One region of the Allobosea sp. BIWAKO-01 genome, then DNA from elsewhere that is predicted to be linked to it. Evidence: predicted binding sites of a transcription regulator. Region 1 holds the regulator's gene; each other region holds the start of a gene.
What was found. Region 1 encodes PhoB, which activates phosphate uptake and scavenging genes when phosphate is short. Its sites were predicted from a motif close to TGTCATNNANCTGTCAT; they were not measured.
Positions count from the first base shown of each region.

Region 2: a site for PhoB is predicted at 1,660-1,676, ahead of BIWAKO_RS22980 (glycerophosphodiester phosphodiesterase). Genes of this name have one in related genera too.
Region 3: a site for PhoB is predicted at 1,793-1,809, ahead of BIWAKO_RS18150 (BtaA family protein). Genes of this name have one in related genera too.
Region 4: a site for PhoB is predicted at 2,031-2,047, ahead of phnC (phosphonate ABC transporter ATP-binding protein). Genes of this name have one in related genera too.

Region 1 is NZ_BCQA01000001.1:1,664,040-1,667,668, reverse strand. Features, by position in the region: gene pstB (phosphate ABC transporter ATP-binding protein PstB) at 1-513, shown strand, start outside; gene phoU (phosphate signaling complex protein PhoU) at 562-1,281, shown strand; gene phoB (phosphate regulon transcriptional regulator PhoB) at 1,315-2,013, shown strand; gene BIWAKO_RS07670 (YnfA family protein) at 2,118-2,438, opposite strand; gene BIWAKO_RS07665 (TIGR03862 family flavoprotein) at 2,513-3,629, shown strand, end outside.
Region 2 is NZ_BCQA01000001.1:4,909,792-4,913,420, reverse strand. Features, by position in the region: gene BIWAKO_RS22985 (RsmB/NOP family class I SAM-dependent RNA methyltransferase) at 1-956, opposite strand, end outside; gene BIWAKO_RS36090 (hypothetical protein) at 1,367-1,507, shown strand; gene BIWAKO_RS22980 (glycerophosphodiester phosphodiesterase) at 1,727-2,896, shown strand; gene BIWAKO_RS22975 (hypothetical protein) at 2,968-3,237, opposite strand; gene BIWAKO_RS22970 (amino acid ABC transporter ATP-binding protein) at 3,467-3,629, opposite strand, start outside.
Region 3 is NZ_BCQA01000001.1:3,901,618-3,905,246, forward strand. Features, by position in the region: gene BIWAKO_RS18140 (acyl-CoA dehydrogenase family protein) at 1-1,201, shown strand, start outside; gene msrB (peptide-methionine (R)-S-oxide reductase MsrB) at 1,260-1,700, opposite strand; gene BIWAKO_RS18150 (BtaA family protein) at 1,862-3,112, shown strand; gene BIWAKO_RS18155 (class I SAM-dependent methyltransferase) at 3,109-3,629, shown strand, end outside.
Region 4 is NZ_BCQA01000001.1:3,078,094-3,081,722, reverse strand. Features, by position in the region: gene BIWAKO_RS14245 (Y-family DNA polymerase) at 1-1,083, opposite strand, end outside; gene BIWAKO_RS36640 (ImuA family protein) at 1,103-1,930, opposite strand; gene phnC (phosphonate ABC transporter ATP-binding protein) at 2,154-2,972, shown strand; gene phnD (phosphonate ABC transporter substrate-binding protein) at 3,044-3,629, shown strand, end outside.

The DNA of each region.
Region 1 (3,629 bases):
GAGCTGCGCTCGCGCGTCGGCATGGTGTTCCAGAAGCCAACGCCCTTCCCGATGTCGATCTACGACAATGTCGCATTCGGCATCCGCCTCTACGAGAAGCCGCCGAAATCCGAGCTCGATGATCGCGTCGAAGGGGCTCTGCGCCGCTCCGCGCTCTGGGACGAGGTCAAGGACAAGCTGAAGACCTCCGGCATGGGCCTGTCCGGCGGCCAGCAGCAGCGCCTCTGCATTGCGCGCACCATTGCCCAGAAGCCGGAAGTCATCCTGTTCGATGAGCCGACCTCGGCACTCGATCCGATCTCGACCGGCAAGATCGAGGACCTGCTCGAGCAGCTCAAGACCGACTTCACCATCGTCATCGTCACCCACAACATGCAGCAGGCGGCGCGCATCTCGCAGTACACCGCCTTCATGTATCTCGGCGAGGTGATCGAATTCGACGCCACCAACACCATCTTCATGAACCCGCACAAGAAGCAGACGCAGGATTACGTCACCGGCCGCTTCGGCTGAACCGGCGCCCAGCCTTCCAACTGCTTTGCCGACAAAGGATACGCCGCGATGACTGATCACATCGTCCGCTCTTATGATGCCGATCTCGAGGGGATCCGCCGCAGCCTGGCCGAGATGGGGGGCATGTCGGAGCGCATGCTCGGCGATTCGACGGTCGCCCTGGTGCGCCGGGATACCGGGCTGGCACAGAAGGTCATCAGCGCCGACCAGCGCCTCGACAATCTGCAGCGCGAGGTCGAGGAGAAGGCGGTGCTCACCATCGCCCGGCGCCAGCCGCTCGCCAACGATCTGCGCGAGCTGATCTCGGCCATCCGCATCGCCGCCGATATCGAGCGCGTCGGCGATCTCGCCAAGAACATCGCCAAGCGCGCAGTCGCCATCTCCGGCCAGTTCCAGCCGCCGTCGCGCGCGGTCGTCGGCCTCGAGCATATGAGCCGCCTGGTTCAGGCCCAGCTCAAGGACGTGCTCGACGCTTACGCCGTCAGCAACGAGCAGAAGGCCATGGAGGTCTGGCGCCGCGACGACGAGATCGACGCGCTCTATACCTCGCTCTTCCGCGAGCTGCTTACCTATATGATGGAAGACCCGCGCAACATCACCTTCTGCACGCATCTCCTGTTCTGCGCCAAGAATGTCGAGCGCATCGGCGACCACACCACCAACATCGCCGAGACGATCCACTATCTCGTTACGGGCGAAGCCTTGGACGCAGCCCGTCCGAAGCTCGACACGACCAATATCCTTCTGGACGCCGCCACCGGTGAGTGACCGGCGCCCGACACCTTTGGGACCGAGTGAGACATGCCTGCACGCATCCTGATCGTTGAGGACGAAGAGCCGCTGACCCTGCTGCTGCGCTACAATCTCGAGGCCGAAGGCTTCGAGGTCGATAGCGTCGCGCGGGGCGACGATGCCGAGCTGCATCTGCGCGATCATACGCCGGACCTCGTGCTGCTCGACTGGATGCTGCCGGGTCTTTCCGGCATCGAGCTCTGCCGGCGGCTGCGGACTCGTCGCGATACCGAGCGGGTGCCGATCATCATGCTCACCGCCCGCGGCGAGGAGACCGAGCGTGTGCGCGGCCTCGCCACCGGGGCCGACGACTATGTCGTCAAGCCGTTCTCGCTGCCCGAGCTGATCGCTCGCATCCAGGCGCTGCTGCGCCGCGCCAAGCCGGGTCATGTCGCCGGCCTGCTGGCTGCCGGCGATCTCGAGCTCGACCGCACCACCCGCCGTGTCCGCCGCTCAGGGAGCGAGCTGCATCTCGGCCCGACCGAGTTCCGCCTGCTCGAGTTCCTGATGCAGGCGCCGGGGCGGGTCTATTCCCGGGCCCAGCTGCTCGACGCGGTCTGGGGCCGCGACGTCTATATCGACGAACGCACCGTCGACGTCCATGTTGGCCGGCTGCGCAAGGCGATCACCCCTGACAACGCCAAGGATCCGCTGCGGACCGTTCGCGGTGCCGGCTACGCCTTCGACGAGACCTTTGCGCGGAGCTGAGACTTGGATCATCGGGTCGGATATCGAATCCGGTCCGATGATCTGATTTTCTATGGCTGCATAGGCTTTCCAGAAAACCGCAATCCACTTTTCGGGCCGATGCCCTAGCGCGGCCCTGCGATGATGATCGCGGCGCCGGCGAGGCAGATCAGCCCGCCGGCAATGTCCCAGCGGTCGGGGCGAAAGCCTTCCACGGCCCAGAGCCAGACGAGCGAACTGACGATGTAAACGCCGCCATAGGCGGCATAGGCCCGTCCGGCGGCTTCGCTCTCCGCCAGGGTCAATAACCAGGCGAACAGGGCGAGCGACACCAGTCCGGGCACGAGCCACCAGACCGGCTTGCCGAGCCGGAGCCAGCCCCAGAACGCGAAACAGCCGGCGATTTCGAGAATGGCTGCGCCGAGATAGGCGGCGATGGTCGGCATGGTTCGTCCCTGTCGGTCGCCCTTGAGGGCGGATCACCCTTGACCGCAGGGCGCGCTGACGGCAAGCCAGACCGATGCCAGCACACCACATTGCCATCATCGGAGCAGGACCCTCCGGGCTGATCGCGGCAGAGCGCCTCGCGGCAGCCGGGGACACCGTCACGATCTACGATCGCATGCCCTCGCCGGCCCGCAAATTCCTGCTGGCCGGGCGCGGCGGATTGAACCTTACCCATTCCGAGCCGCTCGACCGCTTCCTGCCCCGCTATCGCGATGCGCAAGCCTGGCTGGAGCCAGCCATTCGCGCCTTCCCGCCACGAGCCCTGCGCGACTGGGCCGATGCGCTCGGGCAGGATACGTTTGTCGGCAGCAGCGGGCGCGTCTTCCCGCGCGCCATGAAGGCCTCGCCCTTGCTGCGGGCATGGCTGCGCCGGCTCGAAGGACTCGGTGTCAGCTTCGCGCCTGGTCATCGCTGGACCGGCTGGAGCGAGGCGGGTGCTCTGACGTTCCGGAGCCGCGATGGTGCCGATGTCGAGGCGCAGCCGGACGCGACGCTGCTCGCGCTCGGCGGCGCGAGCTGGCCACGGCTGGGTTCGGATGGTGGCTGGGCACCCTTGCTGGCGGCGCGCGGGGTTGCGATTGCGCCGCTGCGCCCGGCCAATGGCGGCTTCACGGTCGATTGGTCCCAGACCATGCGAGAGCGTTTTGCTGGAGTACCGTTGAAGCGCATCGTCCTGAGCTTCGGCGGCCAATCCGTGCCCGGCGAGGCGATGATCGATGCGTCGGGTCTGGAAGGCGGCGCGGTCTATGCACTTTCTGCCCCGATCCGCGAGACGATCCTGCGCGAGGGCAGGGCGGTCATCACCATCGATCTGCGGCCCGATCACGAGGCAGCGCTGCTGGTCCAGCGCCTCGCGCATCGTCGCAAAGGCGTGACGCTGAGCAATCATCTGCGCAAGGCTGCAGGCCTTGCTCCATCCGCGATTGCGCTGCTGCGCGAAGCGGCGAAGGGGCCCCTCCCCGAAGACGCGGAGAGGCTGGCCGCACTCATCAAGGCCGCGCCTCTGGTACTGACCGGTCTCAGGCCGATCGAGCGGGCGATCTCCACCGCCGGTGGCGTCGCCCCCGCCGAGATCGAGGAAGGCTTCATGCTGAATCGCTTGCCCGGTACCTTTGCCGCAGGCGAGATGC
Region 2 (3,629 bases), 3.2 Mb from region 1:
CGCCAGGTGCCGGAGCCGGTGCAGGGCGCATCGACCAGGACGAGGTCGGCCTCGCCGACAACTTCGGTGAGCGATTCATGGCCGCGGCTGCGCGGGACGCGGATCTGGACGATACTGGCGCCCGAGCGCGCCAGCCGCTCATGCAGAGGCGCAAGACGACGGCTATCGAGATCGGTCGCGAACAGGCGACCCTGATTCTGCATCTGGGCGGCCAGAGCCAGCGTCTTGCCTCCGGCGCCGGCGCAAAGATCGACCACGGTCTCGCCGGGTCTGGCGCCGGCCAGCAGCGAGACGAGCTGCGAGCCCTCATCCTGGATCTCGAAGGCGCCCTCGAAGAAGCTCGGCTCGCTCTGCAGCGAGGGGCCGCGCCCATCCGCCCCCGGCAGAAAGCGGATCGCATCAGGGGACCATGCCCCCGCCTCCGCTCCGAGATGAGCAAGATCCGCCAACACCTTGGCTTGATTCGCCTTAAGGCGGTTGACGCGGATATCGATCGGCGCACGATCGGCCAGTGCAGCGCCCTCCGACACGGCCTGCTCGCCAAAGCTCGCTGAGAAAGCGGGCCAAAGCCATTCCGGCACATCGGCGCGGACCCAGCCCGGTGCATCGTCGAGATCGAAGGTGATCAGCCGGGTCGCCTCCTCGCGCGTCAGCGGTGCGGGCGCGTGGTTCTCGCCCGAGCACAGTTCGGCGATCTCTTCCATCCGGAGTTCGCGCAGGCCGGCCAGCATGCCGAGAACCATCGCCCGCGAGGTCTCCTCGCCCATGGCAAAGGCCGAGGACGAGCGACGGCGGAGCGCGTCATACACCAGCGTCGCAATTGCGGCGCGATCCTTTGACCCGGCAAAGCGCCGCGACAGGCCCCAATCCTTCAGGGCGTCGGATGCCGGTCGGCGACGCTGGATGATATCGTCCAGCACCTCGATGGCGGCGCTGATGCGGGCGGCAGGGGTCATTGCGTCGTTCCGTCTGGTGCCGGCGTCTGCGGCACAATCTCGGCGCTGTGGTGTCATATAGACGAGGCAGGGGCAACAACGTCTCGACCGGATACTTGAGGCGCAGGCATGTCTCGGACCGTCCGTCCCGGTTGAGCAGCCGTCCTGCTGCGCCACTCACGGGAGCTCCGGACCGGGCCATCCCCTGGCAGATTTTGCGGCACTCTCGCCGAATGCCACAATCCGCATCGGGGGTCCGGCCTTTCCGGGCTTACGGTCTTCGTCGCAGGATGATCCGGCAACCGAGGCTGACTGCCGTGCTGCGCCCAGCTTGAAAGTCGACGTATTATCATGTGAAGCCGTCTGCTTGACGAAGCGTCGTCGTCAGCTGCACACGGGGGCGATCGCTCCGATCAAGTGGAAACCACGCCATGCAGCGCCTTTGCCGAATCACGCTTGCCGGTCTTCTTGCCCTGGCCCTCACCGCCTGCGCCACGACGCCGCCGCCAGACCTGACCCCGCCCCCCCAGAAGCGCCTCGACGCCAAGACGACGCTCGAAAACAGGCGCTGAACCCGCCGCAGACACAAGGCGTCGCCCTGGCTTGGCCGGGCGACGCTTCTGCCGCGAATCGCGATCCTCGTCCGGCAGGACGCGGCAAGACTCCGACCGGACGGGCAGCGCCCCGCGCCTCGCTTAAAAGTTGTCGTAGCGTAATAAGACCACTTCACGGAGCTGTCATATCGTCTGATCATGGTCGCGCGCTCTTGCCGCGATCAGGGAACAGATCCGATGAAACAGACGCTACTTTCGGCCACGATGCTGGCCGCCCTCGCCTGCGGCGGCCTTGCTGCCACATCGCCCGCCTTTGCCCAACCCGTGCCGACGCTTGATGGGAAGAAGCCCCTCATCGTCGGTCATCGCGGCGCCAGCGGCCACAGGCCCGAGCACACGCTCGAATCCTACAAGTTGGCGATCGAACAGGGCGCCGATTTCATCGAGCCCGATCTTGTCGCGACCAAGGACGGTGTACTCGTCGCACGGCACGAGCCGATGCTGAGCGGCACCACCGACGTTTCCGAGCGACCGGAATTCGCTGCTCGCAAGACTGTCAGGAAGGTCGACGGTGTCGACACCAATGACTGGTTCGCCGGGGATTTCACCCTCGCCGAGATCAAGACGTTGCGCGCCAAGCAGGCGATGCCCGATCGCGACCAGTCGCATAATGGCAAATTTCCGATCCCGACGCTGCAGGAGATCATCGATCTCGCCAAGGCCGAAAGCACCCGGACTGGCCGGACCATCGGCATCTACCCCGAAACCAAGCACCCGATCTTTCATGCTGCGATCGGGCTGCCGCTCGAGGACCGCCTGCTCGACCAGTTGAAGGCGGCCGGCTGGACCGAAAAGTCCTCGCCCGTGATCATCCAGAGCTTCGAGACGGCCAATCTCAAATATCTGCGCGGCAAGACGCAACTGCGCCTCGTCCAGCTCGTCGATGCCGATGACGTCGACAAGGATGGCGGCATCGTCCTCGCCGCGCCCTTCGACAAGCCCTACGACTTCGTCGTCACCGGCGACAAGCGCACCTTCAAGGACCTGGTCACGGCCGACGGGCTGAAGGAGATCAAGACCTATGCCGACGGCGTCGGGCCGTGGAAGCCCTATATCCTCGCCGGCAAACAGACGATCGGCGACGACGGCAAGCCGAAGGATCTGAATGGCGACGGCAAGATCGACGAACAGGATCGGGTGCTGATCGCACCGACCAATGTCGTCAAGGACGCGCATGCGGCCGGCCTCTTCGTCCATACCTGGACGTTCCGCAGCGAGCCGAAGCGGTTGGCCTCGAATTTCAAGGGCGATCCCGCGGCCGAGTACAAGGCCTTCTTCGACCTCGGCATCGACGGGCTGTTCTCGGACTTCCCCGATGCCGCCGTGAAGGCCCGCAACGCCAAATAAGCCAGCCCCAACGACCAGAAGCCCGCCCCGGATCACCGGGGCGGGCTTTCTCTGCACATTTCAGCGGGAGATCAATCGCAGATCCGCCTCGTCCGCCTGATCTCGCCGCGCGGCGTTTCCTCGATAGTCCTCACGGTGCGGCAATCGTCGCGCCAGCTGCTGCGCTCCCAGCGCGCGCGTTCGCGCATGCGCTCGTCGCGGCGGATTTCGCGGTCGATGGCGCGGTCGCGCGGCGAGCGTGGATCGACCGAGACGCCGCCCGGTCCAATGTTGATCGACTGGGCATAGGCGCCGCTCGTCGCAAGCAGGACAGCAGTCATCATCGGAATAATGAATCTCATGATGCGTTCCTCCGTTCTGCAGGCAAGAACGGGGTACATCTCGAATTGTTCCGGAATTTGATCGCGCCGAAACGGGCCGATACCGGCCCCATCTCTATCTATGGTCGTCGGATCAATCGCTGTGGCGGCGTCCACTATGGCAGACGACCTTCGTTCCTCGCTCTAAACTTGACGCAGTTGCGGCGCGCCGAGGGTTCGGCGCGCCGCATGGTTCAGGGCCTGCCCGGCCTCAGTGCAGGATCTGGCTGAGGAAGAGCTTGGTGCGTTCGTGCTGCGGGTTCTTGAAGAACTCGTTGGGCTCGTTCATCTCGACGACCTGGCCGGCATCCATGAAGATGACACGGTCGGCGACCTGGCGCGCAAAGCCCATCTCGTGGGTGACGCAGAGCATG
Region 3 (3,629 bases), 2.2 Mb from region 1:
GGAACCCGACCTCTGGAGCAAGTGGGGCGCCCTGGTCAGCTCCAACCGCTATGACCGCCGCCAGACGGCAGCCTCGACCAAGACGGGGGCGACCGTCGGCACGGCCATGACCGAGAAGCAGGGAGGCTCGGACCTGCGCCAGACCCAGACCGTGGCCGAGGACAATGGCGACGGGACATGGTCCCTGACCGGGCACAAGTGGTTCTTCTCGGTGCCGCATTCCGACCTGTTCCTGACCTTGGCCCGAACTGCCGAGGGCATTTCCTGCTTCGTCGTGCCGGGCTGGCTGCCCGATGGCTCGCGCAACGGCGTGGCGATCCAGCGGCTCAAGGACAAATGTGGCAATCGCTCGAATGCCTCGTCCGAGGTCGAATTCCGCGGTGCAATCGGCCAGATGATCGGAGAGCCAGGCCGGGGCCTGCGCACCGGCCTGGCCATGAACCAAGGCTCCCGGCTGGACATCGCGGCGGCGTCGGCCGGGCAGATGCGGCTCGCCGTTTCACTGGCGGCGCATCACGCGGCCCATCGGCGCGCCTTCCAGAGAGGGCTGATCGATCAGCCGATCATGCAGAACGTGCTGGCCGATCTTGCGATCGAGGCCGAGGCCGCAGCCTGGCTCGCCTTTCGGCTGTTTGCGGCGCTCGACCGTCAGGAAGCGAGCGAGAGCGAGCGGTTGCTGGCGCGGGTCGGCGCGCCGATTGCGAAATACTGGGTCTCGAAGCGCGCGCCGGCGGTGGTGGTCGAGGCCCTGGAATGCCATGGCGGCAACGGCTTCATCGAGGAAAACCCCATGGCCCGGCTCTATCGGGAGGCGCCGCTCAACAGCGTCTGGGAGGGCTCGGGCAACGTCATCTGTCTCGATGTGCTGCGCTCGCTGGAGCGAGAGCCGGGCTCTCTCGTGGCGCTGATCGAGGAGATGCGAAGCGCGGCCGGCGCCGATAATCGCTTCGATGCGCATTTGAGCGCGCTGGAGTCGGAGATACCCATTCTGGTGCGAAGCGAAGGACAGGCGCGGCGGCTGGTCGAGCGGCTGGCGCTGGCGCTGCAGGCCTCGCTGCTGCTGCGCCACGCACCCCACATGGTCGCCGACGCCTTCATTGCGACGCGGCTCGAGGGACGCTGGTCGGGCCATTTCGGCGATCTGCCGGCGTCCGTGGACGCTGCCGCGCTGGCGCATCGGGCAGCCCCGGCCGTGGAATAACACTCGCGAGTTTAGAGCGGCCGTCCTCCCGAAGCGGGAGCGCGGCCGGCCAACTGGCTCAGGCCTCGGCCGGAGCGAAATCCATCGCGACGCCGTTGATGCAGTAGCGCAGTCCGGTCGGTGGCGGGCCGTCAGGGAAGACATGGCCGAGATGGCCGCCGCAGCGGGCGCAATGCACCTCGGTGCGCCGCATCATGTAGCTATTGTCCTCGCTGATCCCGACCGCGCCCTCCAGTGGCTGGTCGAAGCTCGGCCAACCCGTGCCGCTCTCGAATTTCTTGCCGGACTGGAACAACGGGTTGCCGCAACCGGCGCAGGTGAAGCGCCCGGCGCGCTTCTCGAAATTCAAGGCGCATGAGCCGGCGCGCTCGGTGCCATGCCCGCGCAGCACGTGGTACTGCTCCGGCGTCAGGCGGCGGCGCCACTCCTCGTCGGTCAGCTGGAATTCGAACTCACCGGCTTCCCTGGCCTTGCCGCCGAACAGTTCGGACAGTCCCATCGTCATTCTCCCGTTCAAAGGCTTCGGGCGGAATATGGGGATGATTGCGCTCCACGTCAGCCCGCCCTCACGGATAGCTGATCCGCAAAGCGCGTCACCCAACCGTCACGCGACTCCTCTAGTCGGCTCGCCATCGCAACGGACCGCGCGAGGAACGAAGAATGCAGACGGCGCGTACGGTTCGGCGGGAAACTACATTGGGCCTGACCACGGCGGTGCATCGCAGCAAGCCGCTGTCGCGGGCGGGGATGTTGGAACGCCTGTTCACTCTGGCCTTTTCCGGGCTCGTCTATCCGCAGATCTGGGAAGACCCGGTCGTCGACATGGAGGCGCTGGACCTGCGCCCTGATGATCATGTCGTGGCGATCGCGTCCGGCTCCTGCAACATCCTGTCCTATCTCACGGCCAACCCGGCGAAGATCAGCGCTGTCGATCTGAATGGCGCCCATATCGCGCTCGGCAAGCTCAAGCTCGCCGCACTCGACAGCCTGGCAGGCCATGAGGAGTTCCTGCGCTTTTTCGGCGAGGCGCAATCGCAGGCGAATGTCGCGCTCTATGACGCGGAGATCGCGCCACGCCTCGATGGCGTCTCTCGCAGCTATTGGGAAGGCCGCAGTCTGAGCGGGCGCCGGCGCATCCAGGTCTTTGCCCGCAATTTCTACCGGTACGGCCTGCTCGGCCGTTTCATCGGGGCTGGACATCTCCTTGGTCGCACGCTCGGCTGCGATCCGCGCGTGATGCTTCAGGCTCGCGACATGGCCGAGCAGCGCGCCCTGTTCGACAGGCATATCGCTCCCGTCTTCGACAAGCCCCTGGTGCGTTGGCTGGTGCGCCAGCCGGCCTCGCTCTATGGTCTCGGCATCCCGCCGGCCCAGTACAAGGCTCTCGCGGCTGATGGCGACGCCGGGATACGCGGCGTGCTCCGGCACCGGCTCGAAAGGCTGGCCTGCGGCTTCGACCTGAAGTCGAACTATTTTGCCCGGCAAGCCTTTGGACGAGGCTATGCGACGGACGAGGACGCATCGTTGCCGCCCTATCTTGAAAGGCGGAATTTCGCGGCCGTTCGAGAGCGGGCGGGCCGCGTCGCCTATCACCAGAGCGCGATCACGGCCTACCTCGAGAGCCAGCCTGCCAAGAGCTGCGATGCCTATGTGCTGCTCGATGCCCAGGACTGGATGAATGATGCGGATCTCACGGCGCTCTGGACGCAGATCACGCGCACGGCGCGACCCGGCGCCCGCGTGATCTTCCGGACGGCCGCCGATGAGAGACTTCTGCCTGGCCGGGTGCCGGCCTCGATTCTCGGGCAATGGCGCTATGAGGAAGCGCGCAGCCGCGAGCTTGGAGAGCGCGATCGCTCGTCGATCTATGGCGCCTTCCATCTCCATGTGCTGCAGGGGGCGGCGGCATGAGCGCTGGCCGCGCCACGACCGAGGCCGCCGGCCTGATGGACCGGATGTATCGCCACCAGCGCCATATCTACGACGCCAGCCGCAAGTTCTATCTGCTTGGCCGGGACCGGCTCATCGCCGAGCTCGATCCTGCGCCGCGCAGCGCCATCCTGGAAATCGGCTGCGGCACCGGGCGCAACCTGATCAAACTCGCCCGGACCTATCCCGGCACGCAGTGCTACGGTCTCGACGTCTCGGCCGAGATGCTCGCGACGGCAGAGAGAAGCGTGGCAAGATCGGGGCTCTCGGAGCGCATCCATCTGGCACAGGCTGACGCGACCTGCTTCGACGCGGCGGCCCTGTTCGGGCGCGATGGATTTGATCGCATCGTCATCTCCTATGCGCTCTCGATGATTCCGCCCTGGCGGGGAGTGATCGCTCAGGCGCTGCGAACGCTGACGGCCACCGGTTCGCTGCATATCGTCGATTTCGGCGACCAGGCCGGCTTGCCTGCGTCGTTCAGGGCGGTCCTCAATCG
Region 4 (3,629 bases), 1.4 Mb from region 1:
GGGATCATGGCTGTCCTGCGCCAGGAAACGCCGCACGCGATCCGGGCCGATCCGGGCCGCGATCGCATCAGCGACCTCCGTCAATGCCCGCTCGGCGGCGGCTTCGTCGGGCTCCTCCTTCCCACTAGCAGCGAGCGTTCCCTGATCGACGGCGAAAGGTTCGGTCACACCGGCCGAGAGCCGGATCAGGTCGAAACCGAAGCCGGGATCGAGCGGATCCACCAAGGCATCCAGCTTCAGGGCGAAGAGCCGGTCGACCGCAGCCGGATCGCGCAACGGCATCCCGGTCTCGATGCCGAGACGGCGCACGGCCCCGTCACTGCGGAAAAAGCTCGCCTCGAACAGTCTTGCGCCTTCGCCGCGCGCTTCCAGCATGCCGGCGAGACTCTCCCCCAGACCGGTCAGGGCAGAGCGGATACCGGCTTCATGCGCCAGCGGCTCGGCAAAACGCCGCTCCGCCATGCATTCCGGCAGCGGTCGCCGTGGCGACAGCGCCTGCGGCAGGCGGCCGAACGCCTGGTCGAGTCTGTCGAGCAGGTCGCGGCCGAAACGGGCGGCCAGCGGCGCGCGTGGTCGCGTCTCCAGATCGGCGATATGGGTGAGGCCCATGCGGGCGAGCCCGTGCTGCCGTGCCGCCTCCAGTCCGAGTGCCGCTGTCGGCAAGGGCCACAGGGCCTCGCTCTCCCCGCCCGGCGGCACGATGCCGCCGCGCCCGTAGCGCGCGACGCCCCAGGCCGTACGCGCCGTCCCCGCAATGGCGGCGCGCAGCGTAAAGCCCTGTCGTTTCAGCCGAAGCAGGCAGTCGCGACCAAGCGCGGCTTCGCCGCCGAAGAGATGGGTGCAGCCCGAGATATCGAGCAGCAATCCATCCTCGCCATCGAGCGCGACCAGCGGTGTATAGCAGTCGCACCAGTCGGCAACGGCGCAAAGCAGCGCCGCATCGGCCGCTTTGTCCTCCTCGACCACGACCAGCCGCGGGATCATCGCCCGCGCATCGGCCAGCGCCATGGTCGCATGAAGGCCGAGGCGTTCGGCTTCGGCATCGAGGCTCGTCAGCCGGAAGGCGCCCTTCGCCTTGCCCACCACAACAAGAGGACCAGGATCATCCGCTGGCCCGCCGGGCTGCGGGCCAGGCCTCTGCGATAGTGCCCGAACGGATGCGCCCTGGCTGCGTCTGGTCCGATCGATGGGCAGGCGCGGGAACCAGAGCGACAGGAAGCGGCTCGCGGAAGCTATACGCATGACTGTCCCACTCCATCACCCACTGCCCTGTCGCCCCATGTCGGTTGCGCAGCACCGTGACCGCAAAACTCGGCCGGCCCGGCCCATGCGCTCTCATCCGCCCCTCCGAAGGCGCCGCCGAAACCGACCAGCGGATCGTCGCCGCGCTTGGAGCAGGACTGCTTCCCAGCCGCAGGAGAAAAGCCGTCGCGCCGGCATCCCGCGCCGCCAGGACGAGACGCCGGCTGGCCGTGAGATCGAGGCAGGCCGGCGCGCCCTCGAGCTCGATCACCACCGCGCCGATGCCCGAGCGCGGGTCATTGCCGCGCGGAAAGGCGTCGCCCGCCGCCTTCAGCACGGCAAGCGGATCGCGTCCCCGCACCGCCAGCACCCGGTTTGGATCGAGCCCGAACGCCGCAAGCCCCGGCGCATAGAGCTCTCCGCCCTCTGCGCCGGCGGAATCCTGCCGCAGCCAGACGACCGGCCGCCGCTCCAGCCGCGCGATCAACCCTGCAACGAAGCCCGTCGCCGCCGGAGCCTGATGCGCCATCGCCACGATCTCGTGCAGGGCATGGCGGCGCAGTGGCCCCAGCGCCGCATCGGCCGCCGCGTGGCCAAGACTGAAGCTCGCCTCCCCGCCCAGGGAGACGGAGACGCTTTCCAAACCGGCAATGCTTCGCCGCAGCGCGGCGACGGCATGATCGCTCACGTCTTGGCACTCCAAATGTTCCTATTTTGTTCTTTATGACTCCGCCGCCTCAGACGAGTCAACAACCTCCGTGACGCCCGCCCACAGCCCCCGATCCTGCTGTCACGGCCCTGTCATCTGTCGCCGATACCGGTTTGCGCACTGCAAGAGAGCATGAGCTCCGGACTGCGCCTCGCCCATGTCCGGATGTCGCCATGCTTGCTCCTCGATGGGAAGACCGTTCATGCTGCGTATCGAAGGCCTGACCAAGCGCTTCAGCGGCAAAGCCGCCGTGGACAATGTCTCGCTGTCGATCCCGAAGGGCGAAATGGTCGGCGTCATCGGGCGCTCCGGCGCCGGCAAGTCGACCCTGCTGCGCATGATCAACCGCTTGGCGGAGCCGAGCTCCGGCCGTCTGATCAGCGACGAGCGCGATGTCACCGCATTGAAGGGTGCCGAACTGCGCGCCTGGCGTCGCGACACCGCGATGATCTTCCAGCAGTTCAATCTCGTCGGCCGCCTCGACGTGCTGACCAATGTCCTGCTCGGCCGGCTCAATCACCGCTCGACCTTCCTGACGCTGGTGAAGAGCTTCTCGCCGGACGACAAGATCCGCGCCATCGCCGCGCTCGAGCGCCTCGACATGGGCCATCTGCTGGCCCAGCGCGCCGAGACCCTCTCGGGCGGCCAGCAGCAGCGCGTCGCGATCGCCCGCGCCCTGGTCCAGGAGCCGAAGGTCATTCTCGCCGACGAGCCGATCGCCTCGCTCGACCCGCGCAACACCCAGGTCGTGATGGATGCGCTCTTCCGCATCAACCGCGAGGACGGCATCACCGTGATCTGCAATCTGCATGACCTCGATATCGCGGCGAAATACTGCGACCGGCTGATCGGCATGGCCGCCGGCAAGGTCGTGTTCGACGACGTGCCGCAGGCGCTCACCCGCGAGATCGCGGCCGAACTCTACGGCATCGAGGCCAAGGATGCCGGCGCCGAGGCGCTGGACGCCCTCGATGCCATCGCCATCGCCGAAGCCAAGCGCGCCAAGCAGAGCGCAGCCTGAGCCGGACCTGAGCCCGGCCAGGACCGCTTACGCCTGAAAAGACCACCAACAGCCTTCAACAGGAGCAAACCATGCTGACCCGCCGTCATACCCTCACGCTCGCCGCCGCCGGCCTGGCCGCGACGCTCGCCGCTCCCGCCTTCGCGCAGGACTGGAAGGCCAAATATCCGGAGCTGGTCTTCGCCATCATCCCGTCCGAGAACGCGTCTGGCGTCGTCGAGCGCTACACCCCCTTCGTCAACTATCTCGCGAAGGAACTCGGCACCAAGGTGACGCTGCGCATCGCCAACGACTATGCCGCGATCATCGAAGGCCAGCGCGCCGGCAACATCCATATCGGCATGTACGGCCCCGCCTCCTTCGCTCGCGCCCGCATGACCGGCGCCAAGGTCGATGCCTTCGCGATCGAGACCAATCTCGACGGCACCAAGGGCTACCACTCCGTCTTCTACGTGAAGAAGGACTCGCCCTATCAGAAGGTCGAGGACCTGAAGGGCAAGAATCTCGGCCTCGTCGATCCCAATTCCACCTCTGGCAACAATGTGCCGCGCTTCGTGCTCGACGGCATGAAGATCGAGCCCGAGACCTTCTTCGGCAAGGTCGTCTATACCGGCAGCCACGAGAACGCGGTCATCGCGCTCGGCCAGGGCACTGTCG